Sphingobium yanoikuyae: one gene and its partner. The protein of the gene in region 2 binds, or shares a complex with, the protein of the main gene of each other region. Links are inferred from orthologs where the notes say so. Each region holds a gene or a part of one and is shown on either strand. Other genes may lie near its edges. The genes, in order: rpsG and tig.

Region 1 (15,549 bases), 1.4 Mb from region 2 along the record:
TTGAGCGCGTCCTCGACCTTGCGGCCGCGGATCAGCGTGGCGACCAGGTTCAGCTTCTGGGCCGAACCACGGATCTGCGTGCCGACGGCGAGCGCTTCATTGTCGGCGACGCGACGGGGAGCCTTTTCCTTGCTCATTAGCGCTTGCCCTTCTTGTCGGCAGCGTGACCGGGGAAGAAGCGGGTCGGAGCGAATTCGCCCAGCTTGTGACCCACCATATCCTCGTTCACGAGAACCGGAACATGCTTGCGGCCGTTATAGACGTTGAACGTCAGACCAACGAACTGCGGCAGGATGGTCGAACGGCGCGACCAGGTCTTGATCGGACCCGAGCGGCCATTGCTTTCCTGCGCGACTTCCGCCTTCTTCAGAAGGCTGAGGTCCACGAACGGACCTTTCCAGACGGAACGAGCCATCTCGCTTACCTCTTCTTCTTCGCGTGGCGGCTACGGATGATGAACTTGTCCGTTGCCTTGTTGTGACGGGTGCGCGCACCCTTGGTCGGCTTGCCCCACGGGGTGACCGGGTGACGGCCGCCCGAGGTCCGGCCTTCACCACCACCATGCGGGTGATCGACCGGGTTCTTCGCAACACCGCGCGTCAGAGGACGGATGCCGTTCCAACGGTTGCGGCCAGCCTTGGCAAGGTTGGTGTTGCCATTGTCGGGGTTCGACACGGCGCCAACGGTGCCCATGCAGTCCGAACGGATGTAGCGCTGCTCACCCGACGACAGACGCACCATGACCATGCCACGGTCGCGACCGACCAGCTGGGCATAGGTGCCTGCCGAACGGCAGAGCTGCGCGCCCTTGCCCGGCTTCATCTCGATGTTGTGGATGATCGTGCCGACCGGCATCTGACCCAGTTCCATCGCATTGCCCGGCTTCACGTCGGTCTTCTTGCCCGCGATGACCTTGTCACCGGGCGCCAGACGCTGCGGCGCAATGATGTACGCCTGCGTGCCGTCGGGATAGTTCACCAGCGCGATGAAGGCGGTGCGGTTGGGGTCATATTCCAGACGCTCGACCGTACCTTCAACATCCCACAGGCGACGCTTGAAGTCGATGATACGATAGCGCTGCTTGTGACCGCCACCGATACCACGCGAAGTGACATGGCCCTTGTTGTTACGACCACCGGTCTTGCGCTTGCCTTCGGTCAGCGCCTTGACGGGCTTGCCCTTGTGCAGGCTCGACTTGTCGACGAGGATCAGGCCGCGCTGGGCCGGGCTCGTCGGATTATAGTGCTTGAGTGCCATCTATCTCGCCTCAAATACCGGTGGTGACGTCGATGGACTGACCTTCGGCCAGCGTGACGATCGCCTTCTTCACGTCGTTGCGCTTGTAGGGCTTGCCCTTCCAGCGCTTGACCTTGCCCTTCTGCACCAGCGTGTTGACCGCCTTGACGGTCACGCCGAACAGCGCCTCGACGGCAGCCTTGATCTCAGGCTTCGATGCGTCGTTGGCGACCTGGAAAACAACGGCGTTGTTTTCCGAGAGAAGGGTCGACTTCTCGGTGATGACCGGCGCGACAACGACGTCGAAGTGACGGTTGTCCACGGTCGCGGCTTCTTTCTTAGCCATTGAAACGGGCCTCCAGCTTTTCGACCGCGGCGCGGGTGAGCACCAGCGAGTCGGCCTTCAGGATGTCGTAGACGTTGGCACCAACGGCCGGCAGCAGGTTGACGCCGACGATGTTGGCCGAAGCCTTGGCGAAGCTGACGTTCACGGCGTCGCCGTCGATGAACAGAACCTTGTTCAGGTTCAGCTTGGCCAGGTTGGCGACCAGCGCCTTGGTCTTGCCTTCGGCAACGTCGAGATTGTCGAGAATGATCAGCGAACCATCCTTGACCTTCGACGACAGCGCCATCTTCAGACCCAGCGCGCGAACCTTCTTGTTCAGCGAGGGGTTGAAGTCGCGAACGCGGGCACCGTGAGCCTTACCACCGCCGATGAAGACGGGAGCGCGGCGATCGCCGTGACGAGCGGTTCCGCCGCCCTTCTGGCGACCGAACTTCTTGCCGGTGCGGGCGACATCCGAACGCTCGCGCGTGCCGCGGGCAGTGCCACGACGCTTTTCGAGCTGCCAGGTGACGACGCGGTGCAGAATGTCGGCGCGGGGCTCGAGGCCGAAAACGGCATCGTTGAGCTCCAACTCACCGGCAGCTGCGGCGTCGAGGGTCTGTACATTGACCTTCATGGTTTAGCCCTCCTGGCCTTCGGTCGCTTCGGGAGCGGCCGCTTCCGCGGGCGTCTCGGCCGGCGCGGCATTGCTGTTTGCAGCCTGCTTCAGGCTGGCGGGATAGGGCGCGTCGGCGTGACGGGGAACCTTCACGGCGTCGCTGACGGTCAGCCACGTGCCCTTGGCGCCCGGAACCGAACCCTTGACGAACAGCAGACCACGCTCGACGTCCGTGCGGACGATCTCGAGATTCTGCTGGGTCCGCTCACGATCACCCATGTGACCGGCCATCTTCTTGTTCTTGAAGACGCGGCCCGGATCCTGACGGTTACCGGTCGAACCATGCGCACGGTGGCTGATTGACACGCCGTGGGTGGCGCGCATACCGCCGAAGCCCCAGCGCTTCATAGCACCGGCAAAGCCCTTACCCTGGGTGTGACCGGCAACGTCGACCAGCTGGCCAGCGACGAAGTGGTCAGCGGCGATTTCAGCGCCGACGTCGAGGAGCGCATCCTCGGCGACGCGGAATTCGACCAGACGCGCCTTGGGCTCAACTTCCGCCTTGGCGAAGTGACCGCGCTGCGGCTTGGCGACATTCTTGGCCTTGGCAACGCCAGCACCCAGCTGAAGGGCGACATAACCGTCGCGCTCGACTTCCTTACGTGCGACGACCTGCGTACCCTCAAGGCTGAGGACCGTGACGGGGACGTGACGTCCGTCGTCCTGGAACAGGCGGGTCATCCCGACTTTCTTAGCGATCACGCCAGTGCGCATCACTGATTACTCCCATAGAGGCCCGCCATAGCAGCGGGCGTATCCAACGAAAAAACCGCTCAGCATCTCTGCTTCGCGGCCCAACCCAATGCATAGATCACCCCGTCCGGGTTGGATGCCGATCCCTCTCGGGAAAGGCGACGGGGGACCAGGACCACGCGCCTTGGCCGGTTCACCGGCGGGCCGTGCGGTATCCCTTGTGTCGTTTGAGCTTCCGCCTCTCCAGAGAAGAGGAACAGAATACCCGATACCCCGCCTACCTTACGGAAGGCGGGGACTTGCCGACCTTAGGCCAGCTTGATTTCGACGTTCACGCCGGCAGCCAGGTCCAGCTTCATCAGCGCGTCGACCGTCTGCGGCGTCGGCTGCACAATGTCAAGCATACGCTTGTAGGTGCGGACTTCGAACTGCTCGCGCGACTTCTTGTCGATGTGCGGACCACGGTTGACCGTGAACTTTTCGATGCGCGTCGGAAGAGGAATCGGACCGCGAATGAGGGCGCCGGTGCGGCGGGCGGTTTCGGCGATGTCGCCGGTCGCCTGATCGAGCACGCGATGATCGAACGCCTTGAGGCGAATGCGGATGTTGCTGTCCATTGTTCCTGTACCGATGCGAAAGAGCCAATAACCAGCGCATTTTCATGAATCAGCCGGAGCAGCCGTTGATTTACAAAAACACGCCAACAAAAAAATATCCGCCCCGTTTTGCCCTTCTAGCTCATTCGAGCCGGAGAAAGGCGATCCGGGGCGGGTAAAAAACTTCAGCGGCGCGAATCGGGCGATTCGCGCCGCTGCGGTCCTATATTACTTCGAGATCGTGCCGACAACCCCTGCGCCGACGGTACGACCGCCTTCACGGATGGCGAAGCGCAGACCCGAGTCCATGGCGATCGGAGCGATCAGCTTGACGCCGAGCTTCACGTTGTCGCCAGGCATGACCATCTCGGTGCCCTCGGGGAGGATCACTTCGCCGGTCACGTCGGTGGTGCGGAAGTAGAACTGCGGACGATAGTTCGCGAAGAACGGGGTGTGACGGCCGCCTTCTTCCTTCGACAGCACGTAGACTTCGGCGTCGAATTCGGTGTGCGGGGTGACCGAGCCGGGCTTGGCCAGAACCTGACCACGCTCAACTTCTTCACGGCCCACGCCACGGATCAGCGCACCGATGTTGTCGCCGGCCTGGCCCTGATCGAGCAGCTTGCGGAACATTTCGACGCCGGTGACGGTGGTCTTCTTGGTGGGCTTGATGCCGACGATTTCGACTTCTTCACCAACCTTGACGATGCCGGTTTCGACGCGGCCGGTCACGACGGTACCACGACCCGAGATCGAGAACACGTCTTCGATCGGCATCAGGAAGGGCTTGTCGACCGGACGGTCGGGCTGCGGGATCCAGCTGTCGACGGCAGCCATCAGCTTCAGAACGGCGTCGTGGCCGATTTCCGGGGTCTTGTCCTGCAGGGCAGCGACAGCCGAACCGGCGATGACGGGAATGTTGTCGCCGTCGAAGTCGTACGAGCTCAGCAGCTCGCGGATTTCCAGCTCGACCAGCTCGAGGATTTCGGCGTCGTCGACCAGGTCGACCTTGTTCATGAACACGACCAGCTGGGGAACGCCGACCTGCTTGGCGAGCAGGATGTGCTCACGGGTCTGCGGCATCGGGCCGTCGGTAGCCGAAACGACCAGGATCGCGCCGTCCATCTGGGCGGCACCGGTGATCATGTTCTTGACGTAGTCAGCGTGACCCGGACAGTCGACGTGCGCGTAGTGACGGGCTTCGGTCTCATACTCGACGTGGGCGGTCGAGATGGTGATACCGCGCTCGCGCTCTTCGGGAGCCTTGTCGATGTTGTCGTACGAGGTGAAGGTCGCACCGCCGGTTTCGGCGAGAACCTTGGTGATCGCCGCGGTCAGCGAGGTCTTACCATGGTCAACGTGACCGATGGTGCCGATGTTGCAGTGCGGCTTATTCCGCTCAAACTTAGCCTTAGCCATTTTATCCTACCTTCTAATCAAAATCAGCTTGGGTCTGACCGCTCGGCCGCGCCTCGCGAAGGCGCGTCCATAGCAGCATATTCACAGATTACCAGCCCCTATCCGAGCCGATTGCACGGCCCGGACAGGGAAACTCGTCAGGCCATCTTCGCCTTGACTTCGTCCGCAACATTCTGCGGCACTTCGTCATAGTGCGAGAAGATCATCGAGTAGTTCGCGCGGCCCTGGGTGAAGGAACGCAGCGAGTTCACATAGCCGAACATGTTGGCCAGCGGGACCATCGCCTCGACCACCTGCGCGTTGCCGCGCGTATCGGTGCCCTGGATCTGGCCACGACGGCTGTTCATGTCGCCGATGACGTCGCCCAGATATTCTTCCGGGGTCACGACTTCGACCTTCATGACCGGCTCGAGCAGGGTGATGCCCGACTTCTGCGCCGCTTCGCGCATTGCGGCGCGGCCGGTGATTTCGAACGCCAGCGCCGACGAGTCGACGTCATGGTACGCACCGTCATAGAGCAGCACTTCGAAGTCGATGATCGGGAAGCCGATCAGCGAACCGGTGGCAGCGGTTTCGCGCATGCCCTTTTCGATCGCGGGGATATATTCCTTGGGAATGTTACCGCCCTTGATCTCGTCCTTGAAGACGAAGCCCGAACCACGCTCGCCGGGGGTCAGCTTGACCTTGATACGGCCGAACTGACCGGTACCGCCCGACTGCTTCTTGTGGGTGTAGTCGACGTCGACGGCCTTCTTGAGATACTCGCGATAGGCCACCTGCGGCGCACCGACATTCGCCTCGACCTTGAACTCGCGCTTCATGCGGTCGACCAGGATTTCGAGGTGAAGTTCGCCCATGCCCTTGATGATGGTCTGGCCCGATTCGTGATCGGTCGAGACGCGGAACGAGGGATCTTCAGCGGCCAGGCGGTTGAGGGCGACGCCCATCTTTTCCTGGTCGGCCTTGGTCTTGGGTTCCACCGACAGTTCGATGACCGGCTCGGGGAATTCCATCCGCTCCAGGATGATCGGCTGGCGCTCGGCGCACAGCGTATCACCGGTGGTGGTTTCCTTCATGCCGGCCAGCGCGACGATGTCGCCGGCATAGGCGGTGTCGATGTCTTCACGGCTGTTCGCATGCATGAGGAGCATACGGCCGATCTTTTCCTTCTTGTCCTTCACCGAGTTCAGGTAGGTGCCCTTGGTCAGGGTGCCCGAATAGATGCGCAGGAAGGTCAGCGAGCCGACGAACGGGTCGTTCATGATCTTGAACGCCAGGCCCGAGAAGGGCGCGTCGTCCGAGGTCGGACGGCTGTCGGGGGTTTCGCCGTCCATCTTGACGCCCTGGACGTCTTCGATGTCGAGCGGGCTCGGCAGATAGTCGACGACGGCGTCGAGCAGCGGCTGAACGCCCTTGTTCTTGAACGCTGAACCGCACAGCACCGGCACGAAGGCGTGACCCAGCGTACCCTTGCGGATCAGCTTCTTGAGGGTCGCGGTGTCGGGCAGATTGCCTTCCAGATAGGCTTCCATCGCGGCATCGTCCTGCTCGACGGCAAGCTCGATCAGCTTTTCGCGATATTCGGCAGCCTTGTCGGCGAGGTCGGCCGGAATTTCTTCATAGTAGAATTCGGCGCCCAGGCTCTCATCCTTCCAGATGATCGCGCGGTTCTCGACCAGGTCGACCAGGCCCTTGAAGTCCGACTCTGCGCCGATGGGCAGATACAGGACGGCCGGGGTCGCGCCCAGACGGTCGATGATCGTCTGCACGCAATAATAGAAGTCGGCACCGGTGCGGTCGAGCTTGTTGATGAAGCACATCCGCGGAACCTTGTACTTGTCCGCCTGGCGCCACACGGTTTCCGACTGCGGCTCAACGCCGGCAACGCCGTCGAACGCGGCAACCGCACCGTCGAGCACGCGCAGCGAGCGTTCGACTTCAATGGTGAAGTCGACGTGGCCGGGGGTGTCGATGATGTTCAGGCGATGGTCGTTCCAGATGCAGGTCGTTGCAGCCGAGGTGATGGTGATACCACGCTCCTGCTCCTGCTCCATCCAGTCCATGGTCGCGGCGCCGTCATGGACTTCGCCGATCTTGTAGGACTTGCCGGTGTAGTAAAGGATACGCTCGGTCGTGGTGGTCTTGCCGGCGTCGATATGCGCCATGATACCGAAATTGCGATAGCGTTCGAGCGGATGGCTGCGGGCCATGATGCTTCTCCGTTGCCGGCGCGCCGGCGGTTGGGGATTCGTTAATTCTGCGCGTGGCCCCTAAACCAATCCGTTCGCCATGGGTAGCCACCCACGGCGAACGGACCGATTTTGGAAACCAAATAACAAGGCGGGCACATAAGCGCCCGCCCTGCTGTTACCAGCGGTAGTGCGAGAAGGCGCGGTTCGCTTCCGCCATGCGGTGCGTATCTTCGCGCTTCTTGACGGCATTGCCGCGGTTGTTGGCAGCGTCCAGCAGCTCACCCGACAGACGGGCAGCCATGGTGGTTTCGCTGCGGTTGCGCGAAGCCGTGATCAGCCAGCGGATCGCCAGCGCCTGGGCGCGCTCGGGGCGCACTTCGACGGGGACCTGGTAAGTCGCACCGCCGACGCGGCGGCTGCGGACTTCGATGCCGGGCTTCACATTGTTCAGCGCGTCATGGAACATGCCGATCGGGTCCTTCTTGGACTTCGCTTCGACAGTGTCGAGCGCACCGTAAACGATGGACTCGGCGACGGCCTTCTTGCCGTCCTGCATGATGCTGTTCATGAACTTCGACAGCACGATATCACCGAACTTGGGATCCGGCAGGATAACGCGCTTTTCGGGGCGACGACGACGTGACATATTACTGTTCTCCCCTTACTTCGGACGCTTGGCGCCGTACTTCGAACGGCTCTGCTTGCGATCCTTGACGCCCTGGGTATCCAGAACGCCGCGAAGAACGTGATAGCGCACGCCCGGAAGATCTCGCACACGGCCGCCACGGATCAGCACGACGCTGTGTTCCTGGAGGTTGTGGCCTTCACCCGGGATGTAGGTGATGACTTCGCGCTGGTTGACCAGACGCACCTTCGCCACCTTACGGAGAGCCGAGTTCGGCTTCTTCGGGGTCGTCGTGTAGACGCGGGTGCAAACGCCACGCTTCTGCGGGTTCGCATCCATCGCAGGGACCTTGGACTTGGTCTTCTGCAGTTCGCGGCCCTTACGGACCAGCTGGTTGATTGTTGGCATGAAGCCCTTCACCTTTTCAGTTACTTTACCGGACGCCACCTGCGTTCCTGACCGGCCGGAATCACGAAAATTCCGAACGGCAAAGGCCCCCGACGGACAAGATCCGCCCGGAGCCGCAGGGACAGCCGATAATGTTCAGCTCTAGTGCTTGCCCCGGAAAGCGGCGGGAAAACGAGTCTTCCAGACGCATAGCGCGGGGCAGCGGCCCTATAGCGACGGGGGACGGAAGGGTCAAGCACGGCGCCCGAAGGCGCACGGAGATGCGCGCGCCACATAGTGAATGACATTTTATCATTTTGCTAACATGCTGCAGATTATGGGATCTTTCCCCGCAGCCCCATATCCAGATGGACCAGTCGTGATTGCACTTTCCCGCATTAGCGGCGAGTTCCACAGCCCGGAACGGGAGGCCGCCTTCCAGGCCGATCGACTGCCCGAATCGCGTCGCCACGCCCATCTGCTCTTCGCCTTGTCGGCGCTGCTCAACACCCTCTTCCTGCTGAGCGACTGGCGCTTTGCCGGGACGCCCCATTTCTGGGTCGCGGTGCCCGCCCGCCTGGTCGTGGTGTTCTGGTCACTCGTCAGCCTGGGCCTGTGCCGCTACATGCACAGCTTCAAGGCAGTCGAGCGCATCTGTTTCGTCTGGCAATGCATCACCGCCATCGGTGTCGCCTTCCTCGTCTCCTCGCGCAGCGACATCGCCATCTTCGTTCTGGTGATGCTGCCGCTCGTCTTCTACCTGGTGGTGCCGACCAGCTTCCGGGGAAATGTCGGCGGCGGCCTGGGCTGCGGCGTCGCGCTGCTGATCGGTTATCTGGCCCCTGCGCCTCTATCGCCGACCATGCCCGGCATGATCATGGCGGTGCTGATGCTCCATTGCGGCATGTGGATCGCGATCGCCCGCACCAACCGGTTGCAGCGCCTGGAATGGACCGCCAGCCAGGACGCGCAGGCCGCCCGCGTCGCCCTCGCCGCCAATGGCGAAGCGCTCGAACGGCTGTTCATGACGGTGCCGTTGCCGCTGATCGTTATCCGCGACGACGGCACCGTCCTGCGCATGAACGATTCCGCCACACGCAACCTGGGCACCGCAGACGATGTCGCCCGGCTGGCGCTGATCGTCGACCATGCCCCGCCGCTGCGCCTGCTTGACCGACTGACGCGGGGCGACAGCATCGACAATGACGAATGCTGCCTCGCCAATGACGAAGGCATCATCCGCGATGTCCTGCTGGGTGCCCGCCCGATCCTGCTCGCCGGCGAACAATGTATCCTCGCCAGCATCGTCGACATCACCGACCGCAAGCAGGCCGAACGCCATCTTGCCCATCTGGCGATGACCGACGCCCTGACCGGCCTCGCCAACCGATCCCATTTCATGGCCAGCCTGATGCAGGCGGCCCAGTCGACCGAACGATCCGGCGGCCAGATGGCGGTCGTGCTGATCGACGTCGACGAATTCAAGCGGATCAACGACAGCGCAGGTCATGATGCGGGCGACGCTCTGCTGTGCGCCGTGGCGGAACGGCTGCGCGACTCGGTGCGCCCCGCCGACATGATCGCCCGGATGGGCGGCGACGAGTTCGCCGTCATCCTCACCCGCCTGCGCGGCCTGGCCGACCTCGACACCATCCTCAGCCGCATGATCGCGCGCCTGCACATGCCGCTGCGCCATGGCGGGCGCGACATTGATTGCCGCGTCAGCATGGGCGTCGCCCTCTATCCCGACCATGCCGGCGACATGATCGACCTGATGAAGCATGCCGACATCGCGCTGTATGAGGCGAAGAATAGCGGACGCGGGCGCGCCTGCCTGTTCGAGCCCGGCCTGCTGGAAAGCTGGCAGACCGAGGCGCGGATGCTGGAGCGGGCACGCGATGCGCTCGCCCATGCCCAGCCCGTGCCCTGGTATCAGCCCAAGGTCGACCTGCAAGACGGCCGCGTCATCGGCTTCGAGGCGCTGCTGCGCTGCGTCCGTCCGGACGGCACGCTGATGATGCCCGACCAGATATTGGCCGCCTTCGAACATCCCGAACTGGGCCGGAAGATCACCGAACGGATGATCGACCAGGTGCTGGCCGATTGCCGGGCCTGGACCAGCGCCGGCATCGATTTCGGCCATGTCGCGGTCAATGTCCCCGGCGTCGAACTGCACGACCGCGCCTTCCCCGACCGGTTGCTCGCCCGCCTCGCCCATGCCGATGTCGAACCGCGCCGGATCGAGCTGGAAGTCACCGAATCCGTCTTCCTTGGCCGCAATGTCGATGTGGTGGAACGCAATCTTCAGCGCCTCAGCCAGGCGGGCATGGCCATCGCCCTCGACGATTTCGGCACCGGCTATGCCTCGCTGTCCCACCTCAAGCAGTTTCCGATCGACGTCATCAAGATCGACAAGGGCTTCGTGCGCGACCTGGAAACCGACCCGGACGATGCCGCCATCGTGCGCACCGTGCTCAATCTCGCCTACAGCCTGGGCGTGAAGACCGTCGCCGAAGGCGTCGAAACGATTGAACAACTGGAATATTTGCGATCAGGTGGTTGCCATTATGGCCAGGGCTATTATTGGAGCGCTGCCGTTCCGGCATCGCAATTACCCAGCTTTCTTGAGCCTTCCCGCTTCGCCCGCCGAAGCTGAAGCGCATCACGAAAAATATTTTCAAAGCCAGGGAACCAAATGGGACGAAGATCATTTCGTCCCGGTTTAGCTTCGACTCGTCACGAGTCCGCGGCTGCGGATTCGCGCGTCCGATCTTCTTTTGCTACCGGCCCGACTCACCGAAATAAATAGTTACGGGGTCGCAATTGTCGCAGCGCAAGAAGAAGGGGGTCGCCACCCTCTGGGCCAGGCTCAGTGCCTTGTGCCCGGAGCGGGAAATCTTCCTGCGCTCGGGCGGCCAGGTAAAGTTCATCCGCATTTCCAAGCGCGCCCAGTTGCTGGCGCTCGGCATCCTGTCGACCGGCCTGGTCGGCTGGGGCGCCGTCACCGTGTCGATGTTGGCGAGCAGCGCTGCCGTCGCTCATGACCGCGCGATGCTGGATGCCAAGGGCGCGGCCGTGGCCAGCAAGGCACGCAAGGTCGATGGCTATCGCAAGTCGGTGAACGACCTCGCCCATGACCTGGAAGCGCGCCAGGACTTCATCGACGATCTGTACAAGACGCATTTTGGCGAGCCCGGCGACGCTGCGGCCAATGCCCCGGTCGGCAAGGCCGACGCCGCGACCGACAAGGCCGCCAATGGCAAGCTCGACACCAAGATCAGCATGGCGCCCGAAGCCGCACCGCTGATGCAGGTCGATGCCCGCCAGCGTCGCTTCGCAGCCCTGCTGACCAGCGCCGTCGAAGCCCGCGCGCAGAAGGCCGCCGCCGCGATCCGCAGCTTCGGCCTCAATCCCGACGCGCTCGCCCGCAACGCGGCCCGCGCCCAGGGTGGCCCGTTCGTCCCCTGGCATGGCGACGAGGATGCGATGCCGGCCGAGCTGGAAAAGCTCGCCACCGCGCTTTCTCGCATGGAATTTCTGGAAACCAGCCTGCTGCGCATCCCGTCGGGCCAGCCGACCGGCACGCCGATGCTCAGCAGTTCCTATGGCTATCGTCGCGACCCGTTCAACGGCCACGCCGCCTTCCATGCCGGGCTCGACTTTCCCGGCCGCTATGGCCAGCCGATCCTGGCCGCCGCCCCCGGCAAGGTCAGCTATGTCGGCCAGCGCAGCGGCTATGGCAATGTCGTGGAGGTCACCCATGGCAATGGCATCATGACCCGCTACGCCCATCTGTCCGGCTTCAACGCCCGTGTCGGCCAGCAGGTCGCGCGCGGTGACCAGATCGCCCGCATGGGCTCCACCGGCCGCTCGACCGGCACGCATCTTCATTTCGAGGTGCGCGTCAACGGCGATCCCATCAATCCCCGCCGTTTCCTCGAGGCCCGCAAAGATGTTCTCCAAGTCCAGCAAATCGCCACGGCCCGTCTCGCCGATGTCGGCAACCGGGGCTAAGCACACCCCCTTCTCGCTGATCGGCAGCGACGTGACGATCACCGGCAATCTCGCCGCGACCGTCGACCTGCATGTCGACGGCGTGATCGACGGCGACATTCGCTGCGCCGCGCTGGTCCAGGGCCCCGACAGCCGCATCATCGGCCATGTCACCGCGCAGAGCGCGCGCTTGGCGGGCCTCGTCGACGGATCGATCAGCGCCGAGGAACTGGTGGTCGAAAGCACCGCCCGCATCACCGGCGACGTGACCTATGAGCGGATCACGATTGAGGCCGGCGGCCGGGTCGAGGGTCGCTTTGCCCATAAGGATAATGGCCCGGTCGCGGCCGCCGACCTCAAGCTCATTACCAGCGACAGCGCAGCCTAAGCACTCAGTTGACCGGCGCCCGCCGCCGGTAGCTCAGCGCCTCGGCCACATGCACCCGGCCGACCTGCTCCGCGCCGGCCAGGTCGGCGATCGTGCGCGCCACCCGCAACACCCGCGTATAGCCGCGCGCCGACAGCTTCATCGCGGCGGCGGCCTGTGCCAATAATTGCCGCCCGGCCTCGTCCGGCCCGGCCACATCCTCCAGCCGCTCGCCATCCACCTCGGCATTGGTCCGCACCTTGCTGCCGGCATAGCGCCGGGTCTGTAGCGTGCGCGCCGCCGCGACGCGCGCGGCCACCTCCGCCGATCCCTCGGCCGGCGGCGGCAGCACCAGGTCGGCCGCCGTCACCGCCTGCACCTCGACATGTAGGTCGATGCGATCGAGCAGCGGTCCGGACACCTTCGCCTGATAATCGCTGGCGCAGCGCGGCGCGCGCGAACAGGCCAGGGCCGGGTCGGACAGATGGCCACAGCGACAGGGATTCATCGCCGCGATCATCCCTATAAACAACAGGAACTACTTTGCCTTTGTCCGCTGGAGGCACGCCCGCGGGATTGAGCGCAACGCGGAGCTCACTAAGGACGATATTGATGACCTCGTTAAAGACCTGGAAGTCGGCGGCATCGTCGGATTGCCCCCATATCGGCAGCGGCTCGGAGAACTCATCCAGAAAATTGAGACGGGTGAGTTCGAAATTCCCTTCTATTGCAAAGGGAACAAGAAGTACGCCCGGAAAGAGCCGCTCGCCAATGCGCTCGGCGCACCTCACACACGGAGTCTTCCGGCATCCGTTTCGCATGATTTGGATGACTTCATCCGCGGACAAGGCCTTTCAATCCAACCTCGCAAAGGCGCGGGCCAAGACGATGAGGAAGATGATCTGGTCAACGAAATCGAGGAAGGTGCGCTTTCGGAGAATCGGATAATATCATTCCTGACTGCGCCGCAGTTACTATTCTATTATCGAAAATATCTTACCCATGATCCGATCAAATTCGAGCCGTTTGAAGGCGAGGATGGCATCTCGAAGATTGCTAAATCGATCTGCCGTGTCGCTGCGGAGCGATCTTTTACCACACCAGCATATCAGGCCTGCTTTCTCGTCAATCAAGCAATAACCTGGATCACAACGTATTTTGATGAGATTCGAGATTTTACTAATGATCTCGATGAAACTATTAAAAAGTACGAGGCGCTCAATCATTGGCGGCCCACAGAAGCGGCTTTCAATGAGCGGCTAAGAGAGGATCGGGACAAATACACCACGGCGCCGGGCAGTTGGTGGCCGATCCACCCGTCTTACTTCGCGGCACCTGGTTGGACAACGAATGTCAGTGAATACCGACCGGCGCTGCGTCCGGTCTTATTTGAGTTGCTCGCTACACCTATTTGCGCACTTTGCTCATCCATGGCGCCCGGGCAGCATTACCGTCACTGGCGCGCAGCGAAACCCCGCTGGGACGTTGGTTGACAGGAATGATCGAGCGAGGAGTTCATACGGCCGATCTCGAAAGCGGCCTGTTCGTCCCCGCCAGGCCAAATTTCTATCCGAACGACCATCATCCCGGAATGACGTCGCTGAAATTCTTTGGCGGCTTTGCTCGCTTGAAATCTGGAGTAAATACCTCTGCTGTGACTTGCCGGCGAAATTCGCGAAGGGTGCGAAACGCTTCCAGCATAGCGATAATCTGCCCCTCTGCGGAACTCTCCGTCCATCTTCGAAGAAACGTCTTGAAGCCGATGCCTTCAGCCACCTCAATCCGAAGTTCGTCAAAGAGTGCATACGCGTCGCCTACCGCGCGAAGCCAAGAAGGCTTAACCTGAGCCTCCTCATGGAACGACGTTTCTGGGCTACTATTTGGTCGATAGTCGGTCTTCTCTATGACCACGCCGCGGAGGCGCCGATTGAGGGCGTTCGCGGCATTCCGATAGAGGCGGAGCTTTTCCGCCTCACTTGTCGGACTGGCTTCTAGGTTCTTCCACTTAATAGTGATGGTCCCGGACGTTATGCTTCCAGCGTCGTCGAGCGTCCCCCAACTGATGTCCGCGACGAGCCGCTGACTGTTTCGTCTCACATTTATGAGGCCGATCTTTGCGCCCGGAGGCAATGCTCCGACCCAATCCGGTCTGAAAGGCGACGTCACGTACTCGTAACTTAAAAAGTCGGTTTTCATTGCGTGGACCTGAGTGTGCGGCGCGTCGCCTCAGGCATCAGGAATGCCAAACAGGAGGTGGACCCCCACGATGCATGCTCAAGGCGTGTTTCTTGAGAAGTGTCCGCGACGAGATTCATCTTGAGGCTCCCACTATTTTCCTGTGCATCGGCTTGCCGAAGCGATGGCCGACATTCCCTACGGCCCACGAGGATCAGCACGATGAGCGCCTCTTCCCAAACGAGTGGGTGTGAGGCTGTTCGCTAGGAAGTGTCGGTCCGACCTGCCTATCGAGTGTGCTAACACATAGCGCCATATATGGCGTGGCTATATATGGCGTTGCCGTGATTGCAAGTATTTCGTTGAACGGCCAAGTGTACAGCACGGCCCAAAAGAAGCTCGCAGCGACCATTCGCAGCCTGAGAGAAGCCAAAGGCGTCTCTCAGGAGCGATTCGCGCAACTCGCAAACGTGGAACGCGCTCGTTACGGACGTATCGAGCGAGGGGAGCTCAACATCTCGCTCAACGTCCTATTCGCGTTAGCGGCGGGCCTGGGTGTGAAGCCTTCCGAAATCCTCGGAGAGATCGAGCTCACCGATTGCCAGCCCGACTCGGTTGGTCTTGAACCTGAAGAAACTCGGGCATAGCTTGAGTCTGGGCGGACTTTCGGCGGGAACCAGGGGCTCAAGAGAGCCGGCAGCACGATCGTTGTCGTGATCCGTGGCTAATCGATGGCGAACACCAATGTCCCACCATCTATCAAGAAGTAGAATCCTTCTGACTTGAAGGGAATCGCCAATCGCCAAATCGAAGTTGCGCGACAAGGCAAATCGACGATCTTGTCCGTGGCATCTGACGCTGG
Region 2 (15,596 bases):
ACGCGGGCGAGGCGCACTAAGCCATGGCCCGCTATTTTATCGACAGGCCCATCTTCGCATGGGTCATCGCCATCGTCATCATGCTGGCGGGCCTGCTCGCGATCCGGTCGCTGCCGGTCGCGCAGTTCCCGGAAATCGCCCCGCCGGCGGTGACGATCCAGACCACCTATCCCGGTGCTAACGCCCAGACGCTGGAAAGCACGACGACGCAGATCATCGAGCAACAGCTCAAGGGCATCGACAATCTGCGCTATTTCTCGTCCACCAGCGATGGTTCGGGCAATCTCAACATCACCCTGACCTTCGAGCAGGGCACCGATCCTGACATTGCGCAGGTGCAGGTACAGAACAAGCTGTCGCAGGCGACCCCCCTGTTGCCGCAGGAAGTGCAGCAACAGGGCCTGCGCGTGGGCAAGTCCACGTCCAGCTTCCTGCTCATCATGGCGGCCTATTCCGACGACGGCATCCATGACCAGGAAGACGCGGCGGACTTCATCGCGTCCAGCCTCCAGGATCCGCTGAGCCGCGTCACCGGCGTCGGCGATACCCAGCTGTTCGGTTCGCAATATGCGATGCGCATCTGGCTCGACCCCTACAAGATGGCCAATCTGGGCGTGACCACCGGCGACGTGAAATCGGCGATCACCGCGCAGAATGCCCAGGTGTCGGCCGGCCAGATCGGTGGTTCGCCTTCGCCCAAGGGCCAGGCGCTCAACGCCACCGTCACGGCCCAGTCGCGCCTGCGCACGCCGGAGGAATTCCAGAATATCCGCCTGCGCAGCAACAGCGACGGTTCGGTCGTGCTGATGAAGGATGTTGCCAAGGTCGAGCTGGGCGCGGAAACCTATGGTTTCGGCGTGAAGTTCAACGGCCATCCGGCATCGGGCTTCGGCATCAAGCTGGCACCGGGCGCCAACGCGCTCGACACGGTGGAAGCGGTCAAGGCACGCGTTGACCAGCTGTCGAAGAATTTCCCCAGCTGGGTCAAATATGACTTCCCGGTCGACAACTCGACCTTCGTCAAGCTGTCGGTGGAGCAGGTCGTCCATACCCTGTTCGAAGCCGTGCTGCTGGTGTTCGTCGTCATGTTCCTGTTCCTGCAGAACTGGCGTGCGACGCTGATCCCGACGATTGCGGTGCCGGTGGTGCTGCTGGGCGCGCTGGCAATCCTCAGCGCAGCCGGCTTCACCATCAACACCCTGACCCTGTTCGGCATGGTGCTGGCGATCGGCCTGCTGGTCGACGACGCGATCGTCGTCGTCGAGAATGTCGAACGTCTGATCCAGGATGAAGGGCTGAGCCCCAAGGAAGCGGCCAAGAAGTCGATGGACGAGATCAGCGGCGCGCTGATCGGCATCGGTCTGGTGCTGTCGGCGGTGTTCCTGCCCATGGCCTTCTTCGGCGGCTCGACCGGCGTCATCTTCCGCCAGTTCTCGATCACCATCGTGTCGTCGATGATCCTGTCGGTGCTGGTCGCGTTGATCCTGACCCCGGCGCTGTGCGCCACCATCCTCAAGCCCGCCTCGCACGGGCATAGCTGGAATGGGCCGATCGGTTCGATCCTCGGCCGCTTCTTCGACTGGTTCAACCGCACCTTCGACAAGGGCGTGGTGCGCTATGGCAAGGGCGTCGAGAAGGTCGAGCGCAGCTGGGTCCGGACCATGCTGGTCTATGGCCTGGTGGTGGTCGGCATGGCCTTCATCTTCCTGCGCCTGCCCAGCGGCTTCCTGCCGGACGAGGACCAGGGCATCATCATCAACCAGGTGTCGCTGCCCGCGGGCACGACGCTGGAAGAGACCGAGCGGGCCCTCGCCCGGATGCGCGACCATTATCTGGTCGACGAGAAGAAGAATGTCTCGGCCGTGTTCACGGTCGCCGGCTTCGGCTTCGTGGGCCAGGGCCAGAATGTCGGCATCGTCTTTGCCCGCATGAAGGACTGGCATGAACGGTCGGGTGCGGACAATCGCGTGCCCGCGATCGCCCTGCGCGCCAATATGGCGTTCCAGAAGATCTCGTCGGGCATGGCCTTCGCCTTCGTGCCGCCGGCCGTGCAGGAACTGGGCAACGCGTCCGGTTTCGACTTCCAGCTGCTCGATCAGGCCAATCTTGGTCATGAGAAGCTGCTGGAAGCCCGCAACCAGTTGCTGGGCATGGCGATGGGCGACAAGCGTCTGGCGCAGGTCCGTCCCAATGGCCTGGAAGATACGCCGCAGCTGAAGCTGAATGTCGATCAGGCCGCAGCCGGTGCGCTGGGCATCGCCCAGTCGGACGTCAATGACACGATCAGTACCAATCTGGGCGGATCCTATGTCAACGACTTCATCGACCGCGACCGCGTGAAGCGCGTCTATGTGCAGGCGGATGCACCGTTCCGTACCTCGGCCGACGCGATCAACGCCTATCATGTGCGTGGCAGCACGGGCGTGATGGCGCCGCTCTCCGCCTTCTCCACCACGGAATGGGTCCAAGGCCCGGCCCGTCTGGAACGCTATAATGGCGTGCCGTCGATGAACATCCAGGGCGCCCCGGCACCCGGCGTGTCGAGCGGCACCGCGATGCAGGCGATGGAAGAGTTCGCGGCCAAGCTGCCGGCCGGTATCGGCTATGCCTGGAACGGCATTTCCTATGAGGAACAGACCTCCGGTGGACAGGCGCCCTATGTCTATGCGCTTTCCATGCTGATCGTCTTCCTCTGCCTGGCTGCGCTCTATGAAAGCTGGTCGGTGCCGATTGCGGTCATGCTGGTCGTGCCCTTGGGCGTGCTCGGCGCGGTGATCGCGGCGACGCTGGCGGGCCTCAACAACGACATCTATCTGCAGGTGGGCCTGATCACGACCATCGGCGTGTCGGCGAAGAACGCGATCCTGATCGTGGAATTTGCCGAAGAGAAGATGCGCGAAGGGCTGCCGCCCGCCAAGGCGGCGCTGGAAGCGGGCAAGCTGCGTCTGCGGCCGATCCTGATGACCAGTTTCGCCTTCATCTTCGGCGTGCTGCCGCTGGCCGTGTCCAAGGGCGCGGGCGCGGGTGGCCAGAACGCCATCGGCTGGGCCGTGGTCGGCGGCATGCTGTCCGCCACCGTCCTCGCCATCTTCTTCGTGCCGGTCTTCTTCACCGTGGTGAAGCGGTTGTTCCGCGAACATCATGAAGGGGAAGAACAGCGTAACGCCGACGGCGAAACGCCGAACGCACCGCAGGAGGCATAAGAATGTTGCGTAATATCAAAGCAATGTCGGTCGCCTCTCTGGCGCTGACGCTGGCCGCCTGTGACATGGCGCCCAAATATGCCCGCCCCGAACTGCCGGTGCCGCAGGCCAGCCCCCAGGGGCCGGCCTATGCGGCCGCGGCGGACGGCGGCGCGGCGATCGTACCGGCCGATACCGCCTGGCGCGATTTCTTTACCGACCCGCGCCTGGTGCGGGTGATCGAGACGAGCCTCGCCAACAATCGCGACCTGCGGATCGCGGTGGCCAATGTCGAGCAGGCACGGGCACAGTATAAGGTGCAGCGGGCCGATCTGCTGCCGACCGTCGGGGCCACCGGCACGGCGACCTATTCGGAACAGCCATTGGTCCAGTTCGGCCAGAGCCAGCGCCTCAACACCGACGTCTATCAGGCACAGGTCGGCATCTCTGCCTGGGAAATCGATCTGTTCGGCCGGGTGCGGAACCTGACCAAGGCGGCGCAGGAGCAATATTTCGCCTCGGTCGAAAACCGCAATGCGGCCCAGACCGCATTGGTGGCGGAAGTGGCGACGGCCTGGGTGAACATGGCCGCCGATCAGGAATTGCTGTCGATCGCGCGGACGCTGGCGACCGCGTTCAAGGAGACGCTGGACCTCAACAAGGCCCGCTTCGACAAGGGCATCGCGTCCGAACTGGAAGTGCGCGAGGCACAGACCAGCTATGACCAGGCGCGGGCCGCCATCGCCAGCGCTACCACGCTGGTCGCGCAGGACCAGAATGCACTGAACCTGCTGGCGGGCACGACGCTCGGCAGCGAGGATCTGCCCTCGGCCCTGCCGGAAGGCCATGTCACGCTCGACAATCTGCCGGCGGAACTGCCCTCGACCCTGTTGCTGCGCCGGCCCGACATCGCGTCGGCCGAGCATCAGCTGATCGCGGCCAACGCCAATATCGGTGCGGCGCGGGCGGCCTTCTTCCCGCAGCTGTCGCTGACGGCGGCGCTGGGCACGGTCAGCCTTGGCCTGTCCGGCCTGTTCAAGTCGGGCAGCGACACCTGGTCGGTGGCGCCCAGTGCGACCCTGCCGATCTTCGACTTCGGCCGAAACAAGGGCAATCTGCGTTATGCCAGGGCGACCTATGACGCGATGCTCGCCACGTATGAAAAGAGCGTGCAGACCGGCTTCCGCGAAGTCGCCGATGCGCTCGCCCGGCGTGGCACGATGACCGATCAGGTCGAGGCGCAGACCTCGCAGCGCGATGCCGCGCGCAAGGCCTATGACCTGACGCAGGCCCGCTTCCGTGCGGGTGTCGACGGCTTCCTGCCGACCCTGGTGTCGCAGCGGACCCTGTCGAGCGCGGAGCAGAGCCTGGTGACGACGCGTCTGGCGCGGCTTACCAACATGATCGAGCTGTATCGTGCCATGGGTGGTGGCCTGAAATGATGCGGCCTGCCGCTTGCGGACTTTGACCGCAAGCGGCAGGAAGCGGGGGCGGGGATCATCGCCTATCTCCAGCGATGACGCATGGAGGATGACGATGACCCTGGCCTGTATGACGATGCCCTCTCCGGTCGGCGACCTGACGCTGGTTGCGAGTGACGAAGGATTGATGGCGGTCCTGTGGCCCGAGGATGATCCCGCCCGCGTCCGCCTGGGCGCCCGCTCCGAAGCGACCGACCACCCGGTGCTGCGCGACGCGGCTTCCCAGCTATCGGAATATTTCGCCGGCCAGCGGCAGCATTTTTCCGTCCCGCTGCATTTTCAGGGCACGGATTTCCAGCGCCAGGTCTGGGCCGCGCTGCTCGACATACCGTTCGGCGAGACGCGCAGTTATGCCGACATCGCCCGCGCCATCGGCCGCCCGACCGCGACCCGTGCCGTCGGCGCCGCCAATGGCCGCAACCCGATCTCGATCATTGCGCCCTGTCACCGGGTGGTCGGCAGCAACGGCGCGCTCACCGGCTTTGCCGGCGGCGTCGAGACCAAGAAATATTTGCTCGACCTGGAGAAGGGCGGGGACAATCTTTTTTCGTTCGCGCCAATGCCGGTTGCCGATGCTGGCGCGAGATCGGTTTAGGCCGCCTCGTCATCATGCGTTGATCGCATCACGGCTCAGAAATCGACCAATCGGCGCCAGCGTTCCGTAACGCTAAAATAGGAAACTGCGCGTCAGCCAGCCGATCTATGCGGCGGTTTGGTGCACCCAAGTGGATTCGAACCACTGGCCTTTGCCTTCGGAGGGCAACGCTCTATCCAGCTGAGCTATGGGTGCGTGACGCTGGTCAGAAGGGGCGCTTAGCAAAGGGCTTCGAACCGCGCCAGCCACAAAATCACCTGTTCCCGAAACTTATTTCGGGGCCTTCATCATCGGCTGGAATTTGCCCAGGCCACAGCTGGCACCCGGTTGCAGGCCGGGGCCGGCATTGAACAGCACGGTGATGATGTCGACCGAACAGAGCTGGGACATGCTGGTGCGATAGGAAAAGCGCCGCTCGAAGCCCAGGCTGGGGCAGCTGTTGGGCAGGCTGTTGCGGTAGATCTTCTTGCCGCTCACCTCGAAATCGATGGTGCGATCGTCGCGCACGCTGCTCGACCGGATCTGGCTTATCGAGATGCAATCGACCGGATCGCCGCTGGGCACGTAGGGATCCGGCTTGTCCTTGGTCTTGGCCAAAGCAGGTGTCAGGCCACAGGCCAGCAGCAGGCCGGCGGTGAGAATGGGGCGGATGGACATTGTCTCTCTCCTTCGTGCTGACGAGACGATTCGCGGAGCTGATTTCCGTACCGATCCTAGCACCGCCGTCCGGCGCGATCAGGCGGCTTTTGCGATGCTGCCGGGTTCCGGCGTCTTGGGCTTGAAGCGGCACAGGTCCGACACGATGCAGCGCCAGCATTCGGGCTTGCGCGCCTTGCAGACATAGCGGCCATGCAGGATCAGCCAGTGATGGGCGTCGCGGCGGAAGGGCTGGGGCACGCGCTTTTCCAGCTTGTCCTCGACCGCCTGCACCGTCTTGCCCGGCGCCAGGCCGGTGCGGTTGCCGACGCGGAAGATATGGGTGTCGACCGCGAAGGTTTCCTGCCCGAAGGCGGTGTTGAGCACGACGTTGGCGGTCTTGCGGCCGACGCCGGGCAGGGTGGTCAGCGCGTCGCGATCCTGCGGCACCTCACCGCCGAAATCGCGCGCCAATATCTCGGACAGGGCGATGACATTCTTCGCCTTGGTGTTGAACAGGCCGATCGTCTTGATGTGCTGCTTGAGCGCATCCTCGCCCAGGTCGACCATCTGCTGCGGCGTTTCGACCTCGCGGAACAGGGCGCGGGTCGCCTTGTTGACGCCGACATCGGTGGCCTGCGCAGACAGGGTGACCGCGACCAGCAGCTGATAGGCATTGCCATATTCCAGCTCCGTCACCGGCGCCGGATTGGCCTCTGCCAGGCGGCTGAAAAAGTCGAAGATCTGGCCCTTGTTCATGGCATCAGAGCCCCAGCACGCCCTTCATGTCATAGCGGCCGACCGGCTGGCCGGCGAGCCAGCGGGCGCCCTTGATCGCGCCGCGCGCGAAGATGTTGCGGTTTTCGGCGCGATGGCCCAGTTCGATCCGCTCGCCCTCGGTCGCCAGGATGACCTGATGGTCGCCCGCGACCGATCCGCCGCGCAGCGCGGCAAAGCCGATCGCGCCCTTCGCCCGCGCGCCGGTGATGCCGTCGCGGCCACGTTCGCTATGGTCGGCCAGCGTGATGCCGCGTCCCTTCGCCGCCGCTTCGCCCAGCAGCAGCGCGGTGCCGGACGGCGCGTCCACCTTGTGGCGGTGATGCATTTCGACGATCTCGATATCCCAATCGTCGCCCAGGCTGGCGGCGGCCTTCTCCACCAGCGCAGCGAGCAGGTTGACGCCGAGCGAGGTATTGCCGGTCTGCAGCACCGGGATGCGGACCGCCGCCTGGTCGATCAGCGCATGATGCTCAGCTTCCAGCCCCGTCGTGCCGATCAGCACCGGCTTGTTCGCGGCGATGCAGGCGTCGAGATTGGCGGAAAGCGCGGCTGGCACGGAAAAGTCGATCAGCACATCGGCCGCCTGTGCCAATGCCTGCGGATCGCTGGTGATCGCGACGCCCGGCGCCAACTCGCCGCTGCCGTCGCGATCGGTGCCGCCCGCCACGGTCAGCCCGGCTTCCGCCGCGGCCTGCGCGATGGCGCGGCCCATGCGCCCGGAGGCGCCGAAAATCCCGATGCTGGTCATGCCCTGATCCGTTCCTTGGCTATAAGTCAGCGCGCGATGCCAGAGCGGCGCGGCTTTGTCATCCGGCACCATGAATTTCTTGGGAAAGGCGACCGACCATGGCTAAGAGATGGCCATGCTCGATCTTCCCCGACTCTCCGTTCCGACCCTGCCGATCGACGGCAGCGCCGATCGCTTTCCCGTCCGCCGCATCTTCTGCGTCGGGCAGAATTATGCCGAACATGCGCGCGAAATGGGCGGCGATCCCGATCGCGCGCCACCCTTCTTCTTCACCAAGCCGGCCGATGCCGTGGTCGAGAATGGCGCATCGCTGCCTTTCCCCCCGCGCACGCAGGATCTGCATCATGAGGTTGAACTGGTGGTCGCGCTCGGCGCGGGCGGCACGGATGTCGCGGTCGAGGATGCGCTGGCGCTGATCTATGGCTGGGCGGTCGGCATCGACCTCACCCGCCGCGATATGCAGGCGGTTGCCAAGAAGGCGGGGCGTCCCTGGGACATGGCCAAGGGCTTTGATCGCTCCGCGCCGATCGGCCCGATCCATCCCGGCACGCCGCCGGCCAGCGGCGCCATTGCGCTCAGCATCGATGGCGACCCGCGCCAGTCGGGCGACCTGTCCGACATGATCTGGTCGGTGCCCGAAATCATCGCCAATCTCTCCACCTATGTGGAACTGGCGCCCGGCGACCTGATCTTCACCGGCACGCCTGCCGGCGTCGGCCCGATCGCGCCCGGCCAGGCGGTGCAGGCGACCATCGCGGGCCTGCCGCCGCTCGACATCGCCTTTCAGAACTGACCATCAGAACAAGGACAAACAGGATGGATATCGACATTCCCCATGATCTCGGCCGTGACGAAGCCAAGCGCCGGGTGGAGCAGGGCCTGCCCAAGCTGGAGCAGCATATCCCCGGCGGCGGCACCATGACCGCCACCTGGCCGTCGGACTATACGCTGGACATGGAAATCTCGGCCATGGCCCAGACCATCCCGGTCAAGCTGCTGATCGAGGAGGACAAGGTGCGCGGCACCGTATCGATCCCGATGTTCCTCAAGATGATGTCCGGCCCGATCTCCGACTTCATCAAGACCAGCGCCCAGAAGATGCTGACCAAGGCGTAAGACAATGGCGCGGCCCTTGCGGCGAGGTTGAGCGGCCGTCCCGAACAGGAAAAGAGGTAAGGATGGATCGCTCAGGCCGGGATGTAGCCCTTCCGATGGAAATGCAGGGGCTCTGGATCGATGCGGATGATCCGACGGTCGAACTATCGGTAGACGGTGGTGAGGTCGCCTGCTTCGGCCGCATCGTGTCCTATGACTATAAGCTTGTCGCCACGGATGACGATGTGGTGACGGTCAGCCTGAAGGTCGATGATGAGGAGCGTGAGGATGATTTTCAGCGCGCCAATGTCACCGAACTGGTGATCACTCCAGAAGGCGAGATGCACGCCTATAATGTCCGGTTTGCCAGCCAGTTCATCCGGCGCAACAAATGAAGGGGGCGAACGTCGCATGACCGACATCCGCAACATCGTCATCCTTACCGGCGCGGGCATTTCGGCCGAGAGCGGGCTTGCCACCTTTCGCGGGCCGGATGGCTTGTGGGAGGGGCATCGGGTGGAGGATGTCTGCACGCCCGAAGCGCTGGCGCGTAATCCGGCCTTGGTGCATCGCTTCTATGACGAGCGGCGCGCGAAGCTGGCGGAGGTGGTCCCCAATCCCGCGCATGAGGCATTGGCCGCGCTCGACCGCGCCTGGCCGGGCGATCTGCTGATCGTCACCCAGAATGTCGATGACCTGCATGAGCGGGCCGGGGCGAGCCGGTTGCTCCACATGCATGGGGAATTGCAGTCCGCCCTCTGTGCCGCCTGCGGCAAGGCGGTGGCCTGGGCCGATCCGCTGCCGCCCGGCAGCGTCTGCGCCGGTTGCGGCGCGCCCAGCCTGCGGCCCGACATCGTCTTCTTCGGCGAAATGCCCTATGATATGGAGCGGATCGAGGAAGCGCTGGCGCAGGCCGACCTGTTCGTGTCGATCGGCACGTCGGGCGCGGTCTATCCGGCCGCCGGCTTCGTTCAGATGGCGCGTCATTATGGCGCTCGAACGCTGGAGCTCAATCTCGATCCGTCGGCGGGCAGCAGCTATTTCGAGGAAAGCCGGCTTGGCCCGGCAAGCAAACTTGTGCCCGAACTGGTAAGCGACCTGCTCGGCTGACCGGCCTTATTCGCTGGGCGCTGCCATGATGTCGGCGCCATCGGGTTCATCGCGATAAAGCAGCATCACCGATCCATCCTCGCCATTTACCGCGCGGATCGGCAGGCTCAGTTGCAGCGCGGAGAGGAATTCCTTGCTGTCGCTGACGCGGAAGCGCCCGCCGACCCGTAGCGAGGAGACGCGCGCGTCACCGATCAGGATCGGCGCGCGGCGATAGCGGTTGAACTCGCTGACCGCCTGCTCGATCGTTTCCCCGTCCAGCTCGACCATCTGGTCGCGCCAGGCCGTGCGCTGGTCGATCAGCTTGGGGCTGAGATGGGTGAGGTCGATGCTACGCGACTGGATCACGGCGCCGCTGCCGGCGCTGACCTTTTCCAGCCCGCTATTGCCCGAATGGACCGTCACCGTGCCTTGCGTGACGGTCAGTTCCACCACCGACGGGCGCATGCGGACGTTGAAAGCGGTGCCGACGGCGCGGATCTGGGCCGATCGCACCTCCACGTCGAACGGGCGGCCCTTGTCATGGGCCACGTCGAAGGAGGCTTCGCCCTTCAGTACGCGCACCTTGCGGCCGATGTCGGTGAAGCGGACTTCCGCCTCGCTATTGCTGTTGAGGTGCATGATGGAGCCGTCCGCCAGCGCGACGTCGCGGATCTGGCCGACCGCCGTCTCATAACGATCCACGCCGCTGAAAGTGCGGATGGTGACGATCGCGGCGACGATGAAGAAGGCGATGGCGATGCCGGCGGCGATCATGATGTTGCGCGACAGGCGGCGCTGCTGTTCCTCGCTGACGATCGCTTCGAGCGGGGGCAGATTGACTTCGGCAGCGGCGCTCTTCAGCCGCTCGGCCGCGTCCCAGGCGGCTTCGGCGCGGGCAAAGGCCACGCCATGGCGCGGATCGGCCTCGATCCACGCACATATCTCGTCTTCGTCCTGGGGAGTAGGGTCGCTGTTAAGCCTGGCCAGCAGGCGCGCGGCTTCCAACGCGATCGCGTCCCTGTCCCCGCTGTTTGAACCTGGTCCCGACGCCTGCACGTTCGAAATCCGTTTCCTCACGTTCTGCCCAGGCCCGCATAACTATGCCGATCGCTTTGGCCAGATGTTTTTCAACAGTAGAAACGGACAGAGACATTTCCTCCGCTATTTCCAGCATCGATTTTTCGTGAATACGGCGAAGAATGAAGACGCGGCGGCACTGGGTGGGCAGCGAATCGACGATCGCCTCGACCTGGCGGAGCGCCTCGCGGGCGTGGAGCTGTGCCTCGATGGTGTTTTCGCCGCCCAGCAATTCCAGATCGGCGATCGTCTCGAAGCTCACCACCTTGTTGCGGCGGGCGGTGTCGATGACGAGGTTGCGGGCGATGGTGAAGAGATAGGCGCGCCCGGTGGTGACATTTTCCCAGTTCTCCGTGGCATAGGCACGGGCAAGAACTTCGGCGACCATATCCTCCAGCTCGTGGGTGGAGGGCAAAATGCGACGCAGGCGACCCCTCAAGGCAGCTTCCTGCGGCAAAATCACGGTCTTGAACCACTCTAGCTTGGCGCGAACCCTATGCACGTCGACCCCCTTTTATGTCAGCGCGCCTCTCCTGAATTTCTTTTTGTTGTCACATTTCAATCATGGATTCCGGGGGGTGTCCAGCACGTGATTACGCATATTCCGTAATCCGCCATAAAAAGTTCCACCCTGTTGCAAAAAAGTTTTCAGGGGCCTTCTTTTGTTGCGTGGTTACGAAATTATGTCAGGCGGAACCTCGTCCGGCGCGCTGTCGGGCTGGTCATAATCGGGTTCGCTGGGGATGATTTCGGGCGGCTCGTTGATCGGAGTCTCGTCCGGAGTCGCGGGGGGCGGCGTTTCGGGCGGCGACTGGGGTTCGATCCGGTCGGGCGGGGGCAGGGTGTCGGGCGCTGGATCGGGCTGGGTGGCCATGCTATGCTCTCCTGCAAAGAAGAAGCTACGCGCGGGCAAGGACGCCGGTTCCACCAATGCATCCATATCCCTTGCTCTCGCCAATGCTTTTCTCTATGCCGCGCCGACCGGCGACCGATGCGGGCGTGGCGAAACTGGTAGACGCGCCAGATTTAGGTTCTGGTATCGCAAGATGTGGGGGTTCGAGTCCCTTCGCCCGCACCAGTGTCAGGCTTGGCTTGATCCGGCGCCAACGAGATTCAGCTAAGAAAGCGTTTGAGAGAAGAGATGCAGACTGTCGAGACGTTGAACGAGGGCCTGAAGCGCGCCTACACCGTGACCATCACGTCGAAGGATATCGACGCCCGCGTTGAGAAGGAAGTGCTGGCGATTGCGCCGCAGGTGCGCATGCCCGGCTTCCGCCCCGGCAAGGTGCCGGCGAACCTCGTCAAGAAGATGCATGGTGAAAGCCTGCAGCGTGACGCGCTCAACAATTCCATCCAGGAAAGCGTTCAGAAGCTGATCGCCGACCAGAAGCTGCGTCCCGCGATGCAGCCTTCGGTCGAGCTGGACGAAAGCTTTGAGTTCGGCAAGGACGCGCAGGTCAAGGTGGAACTGGAAGTTCTGCCCGTGATCGAAGCACCGAGCATCGACGGTCTGAAGCTGGAGCGCCTGACTGCCGAAGTCAGCGACGCGCAGGTCGAGGAACAGGCCGGCCGCATCGCCACCCAGCAGGGCGCTCTGGAAGAATATGCCGCCAGCCACAAGGCGAAGGACGGCGACACGCTGGTCATCGACTTCGTCGGCAAGGTCGACGGTGAAGCGTTCGAAGGCGGTTCGGCCGAAGGCGTGAAGCTGAAGATCGGTTCGGGCCAGTTCATCCCCGGCTTCGAAGAACAGCTCGGCGGCGTGAAGAAGGGCGAAGAAAAGACCATCGAAGTCACCTTCCCCGAAGATTATGGCGCCGCGCACCTCGCCGGCAAGGCCGCGACCTTCGACGTGACCGTGCAGTCGGTGCTGAACGCCGACAAGCCCAAGCTCGATGACGACTTCGCCAAGTCGCTGGGCCTGGAAGGTCTCGACCAGCTCAAGGATCTGCTCAAGGGCCAGATCGAGCAGGAGCATAACGGCCTGACCCGCACCTACATGAAGCGCAAGCTGCTCGACCAGCTGGCCGCTTCGCACGACTTCGACGTTCCGCCGAGCATGGTGGAAGCCGAGTTCAACCAGATCTGGCAGCAGCTTCAGCATGAAGCCAGCCATGAAGCCGATCCGGAAGCCGCTCTGGCCGAAATGGAAGCCGAGAAGGAAGATTATCGCGGCATCGCCGTGCGCCGCGTGCGCCTGGGCCTGCTGCTGTCGGAAATCGGCCAGGCCAACAATGTCGTCGTTTCGGACAATGAAATGAACCGTCTCATCATGCAGGCTGCCCAGCAGTACAGCCCGCAGGATCGTGAGCGTTTCGTGCAGTATGTCCGCCAGGATCCGATGGCCGCCGCCCAGCTGCGCGCGCCCCTCTATGAGGACAAGGTCGTCGACTTCCTGTTCGAAAAGGCGGAAGTCAGCGACCGCGCTGTCAGCCGCGAAGAACTGGAAGCTGCGATCGAAGCCGAAGATGGCGATCTGAAGCCCCACGTCCACGGTCCGGGCTGCGGCCATGACCACGATCATGACGACAAGCCCAAGGCGAAGAAGGCCGCTGCCAAGAAGAAGGCCGAGCCCGCCGAGGCCGAAGCCGAGGAAGCGCCCGCCAAGAAGGCTCCGGCCAATAAGGCTGCCGCCAAGAAGGACGAAGCCCCGGCTGAGGAAGCTGCCGCCGAGGAAAAGCCCAAGGCGAAGAAGGCTCCCGCCAAGAAGGCCGCTGCCAAGGCTGAATAAGCCTTTCCAGCCAGCAAATCGGAACGCCCGCTCTTCCCCACAGGGAAGGGCGGGCGTTTTGCATGGGCGCGCGGGTGATTGGCTATGAGCCCTCGGCGCGAACGCCGGGATCATACGCGCTTTTCCTGATCTTTATTTTTGCGCTGCAATATATTCTGATGAAGGCCCGAAACTAGGGATCAGGCGATGAACTGATCGCGGAGGGCTTATGCAAGTCGTCAAGGGCGGTTCTGGTCGGGGTCTTGGGCAATTGCTGATGAACAGGTGGCTCCTGGTGGGCGTCTGCCTGTTCCTGTTTCTCGCCTTCTTCCTCCTGCGCTTTCCCGGTGAGCCGAACAGCGACAGCAACAGCCAATATCATCAGATCGTCACCGGCCGGTTCAACGACTGGCATCCGCCGCTGATGGCGCGGATCTGGGAAGCGCTGACCCTGTTCGGCGCGGGCACCGGGCCGATCTTCGCCTTCGACACGATCTTCTACGGCTGCGGCGTTGCGCTTCTGGCCAGCCTGCCGGCGCGACGCGGCCGGTGGCTCTGCGCCTATTGCATGATCTTCCTCGCGGCCCAGCCGATGCTGCTGATGATGAGCGTCAACATCGCCAAGGACATCATGATGGCGGTGATGCTGCTGCTGGCCGTGGCGATCATCGGGGCGGTGCAGGAAGGGCTCGTCGCCGCGCGGCCGGCCCGGACGCTGTGCTGGGTGCTGGCGCTGCTGATCGTCGTCATGGCGGCGCTGGTCCGCAGCAATGCGGTGTTCCTGGTTGCGCCGATGCTGGTCTTTGCCGGCCGGCCGGCGCTGATGGCACGGCCGGTGCTGATGCTGGCGCTGTCTGCGGTCGGCGGAGTGCTGCTGGTCCCGGCCAGCAATATCGTCAATCATCGCATCCTTGGCGCATCGGATGCCGGGGCGATCCGTTCGCTGCAGATATTCGACATCGCTGGCATCATGGTGCGGGGCGGGGATGATGTCCTGGCCGATCTGCCCGGCGCGCAGGCGCTGACGCAGGATGTCCATCGCTGCTACAGCCCGATCATGTGGGACACGCTGGCCTATGCTCACTGGAATTGTCATGTGCTCAAGAATGTCGAGCAGGCGATCCGGGATGGCGGGGGCGCATCGCTGTCGTCACGCTGGACTGGCGCGATCCGGCATCATCCGCTGGCCTATCTGCGCCATCGCCTGATCCATTATAATTCGACCCTCTATTTCTGGGTGCCGGTCCGTCATACCGAAGCCGTGCGCAAGTTGAACACCGCCGGCAACCGCGGCGGATCGTTCAAGAACCGGTTGCTGGACCAGGTCCGCTATTCGCCGCTGACCTCGCCCGTGATGATGGTCGCCATCGCGCTGGCGCTGCTGCCCTGGATCATTGCCGCGCTGCGCGCCTCGCGCGATGCGCTGCTGCGTGTCTGCGCGATATTGATATGGCTTGCCTTGATATATACAGGCACCTTCCTGCTTGTCGGGGTGGCGACCGATCAGCGCTATTTCTTCTTTACGACATTGGCGGTTTGCTTGGCCCTGCCGCTCGCATTGTCCGATGCGACGATAAGGGCCATGATGCGGCGACATTCGGCATTGGCGGTGGCAACGGTGGGTGTGCCGGCAGCCATATTGGCGCTGACCGTCGTTGCGCGATACATGTTGCCGCCGCCGGTCTGACGGGCGGCGGCCATATTTGGTCAGCATAGGTTGGGGCAATTTATGGATATGGACAATCTTTCGAACATTGGCGTGGGCCATCCCCGCGTCGCCGTTATCCTGCCCTGCTACAATGAGGCCGGGGCGATCGTGCAGACGGTGGAGGATTTTCGCCGTGCGCTGCCCCATGCCGAAATCTATGTCTTCGACAATAACAGCAGCGATGGCAGCCGCGAACTGGCGGCCGGCGCGGGCGCGATCGTTCGCCGCGTGGCGCAACAGGGCAAGGGCCATGTCGTGCGCCGCATGTTCGCCGATGTCGATGCCGATATCTACATCATGGCCGATGGCGACGCGACCTATGAAGCGGCCGCCGCGCCGCAGATGATCGCCGCCATGCTGCAGGATAATCTCGACATGGTGGTGGGCTGTCGCCGCGATCAGGTGGAGGCAGCCTATCGGCGTGGCCATCGCTTCGGCAACTGGGCGCTCACCAGCCTGTTGAAGCAGCTTTTCGGCCGCAGCTTCACCGAT

Evidence for each region.
Region 1: the proteins of tig (region 2) and rpsG are in contact, whole or in part, in a crystal structure (PDB 3GTY), measured with the Thermotoga maritima proteins. The link is inferred for Sphingobium yanoikuyae from one-to-one orthologs. Residues at the interface, in WP_004081061.1 of Thermotoga maritima: Glu122, Val124, Val129, Leu130, Tyr133, Glu188, Gly259, Ile262, Tyr263, Glu266, Ser270, Glu273, Gln274, Glu277, Arg308, Gln311, Ile312, Ser315, Tyr316, Glu325, Arg329, Arg336, Leu363, Phe366, Trp367, Arg373, Leu377, Arg381, Leu384, Glu387; in WP_004081843.1 of Thermotoga maritima: Lys34, Lys52, Lys55, Glu59, Arg62, Gln63, Glu66, Asn67, Lys69, Val71, Arg95, Ala109, Lys110, Lys111, Gly112, Arg113, Pro114, Glu117, Glu121, Ile124, Ala125, Tyr127, Asn128, Asn129, Thr130, Gly131, Lys135, Asp139, Arg142, Met143.

Annotation. Positions count from the first base shown.
Region 1 is NZ_CP053021.1:3,978,780-3,994,328, forward strand. What follows is about bases 6,052-8,916. They hold rpsG (30S ribosomal protein S7), read right to left. Parts: upstream 7,787-8,916; coding sequence 7,316-7,786; downstream 6,052-7,315. Other genes in these bases: fusA (elongation factor G), read right to left, coding at 6,052-7,158; rpsL (30S ribosomal protein S12), read right to left, coding at 7,802-8,173; HH800_RS19220 (putative bifunctional diguanylate cyclase/phosphodiesterase), read left to right, coding at 8,532-8,916. In the rest of the region: rplV (50S ribosomal protein L22), read right to left, coding at 1-137; rpsS (30S ribosomal protein S19), read right to left, coding at 137-415; rplB (50S ribosomal protein L2), read right to left, coding at 421-1,257; HH800_RS19180 (50S ribosomal protein L23), read right to left, coding at 1,268-1,582; rplD (50S ribosomal protein L4), read right to left, coding at 1,575-2,198; rplC (50S ribosomal protein L3), read right to left, coding at 2,202-2,954; rpsJ (30S ribosomal protein S10), read right to left, coding at 3,242-3,550; tuf (elongation factor Tu), read right to left, coding at 3,758-4,948; more of fusA, read right to left, coding at 5,086-6,051; more of HH800_RS19220, read left to right, coding at 8,917-10,808; HH800_RS19225 (M23 family metallopeptidase), read left to right, coding at 10,976-12,166; HH800_RS19230 (bactofilin family protein), read left to right, coding at 12,147-12,533; HH800_RS19240 (hypothetical protein), read left to right, coding at 13,166-14,005; HH800_RS19245 (hypothetical protein), read right to left, coding at 14,094-14,708; HH800_RS19250 (helix-turn-helix domain-containing protein), read left to right, coding at 15,032-15,334.
Region 2 is NZ_CP053021.1:2,615,478-2,631,073, reverse strand. Bases 11,211-14,122 are described here. They hold tig (trigger factor), read left to right. Parts: upstream 11,211-11,827; coding sequence 11,828-13,417; downstream 13,418-14,122. Other genes in these bases: HH800_RS12825 (hypothetical protein), read left to right, coding at 13,674-14,122; HH800_RS12840 (hypothetical protein), read right to left, coding at 11,360-11,560. In the rest of the region: HH800_RS12910 (efflux RND transporter periplasmic adaptor subunit), read left to right, coding at 1-20; HH800_RS12905 (efflux RND transporter permease subunit), read left to right, coding at 24-3,203; HH800_RS12900 (efflux transporter outer membrane subunit), read left to right, coding at 3,206-4,624; HH800_RS12895 (methylated-DNA--[protein]-cysteine S-methyltransferase), read left to right, coding at 4,719-5,258; HH800_RS12885 (hypothetical protein), read right to left, coding at 5,529-5,915; nth (endonuclease III), read right to left, coding at 5,994-6,653; dapB (4-hydroxy-tetrahydrodipicolinate reductase), read right to left, coding at 6,658-7,422; HH800_RS12870 (fumarylacetoacetate hydrolase family protein), read left to right, coding at 7,532-8,215; HH800_RS12865 (polyhydroxyalkanoic acid system family protein), read left to right, coding at 8,239-8,538; HH800_RS12860 (hypothetical protein), read left to right, coding at 8,601-8,912; HH800_RS12855 (NAD-dependent deacylase), read left to right, coding at 8,929-9,627; HH800_RS12850 (FecR family protein), read right to left, coding at 9,634-10,614; HH800_RS12845 (RNA polymerase sigma factor), read right to left, coding at 10,583-11,188; more of HH800_RS12825, read left to right, coding at 14,123-15,083; HH800_RS12820 (glycosyltransferase family 2 protein), read left to right, coding at 15,126-15,596. UniProt on the Bacillus subtilis protein: Involved in protein export. Acts as a chaperone by maintaining the newly synthesized protein in an open conformation. Functions as a peptidyl-prolyl cis-trans isomerase.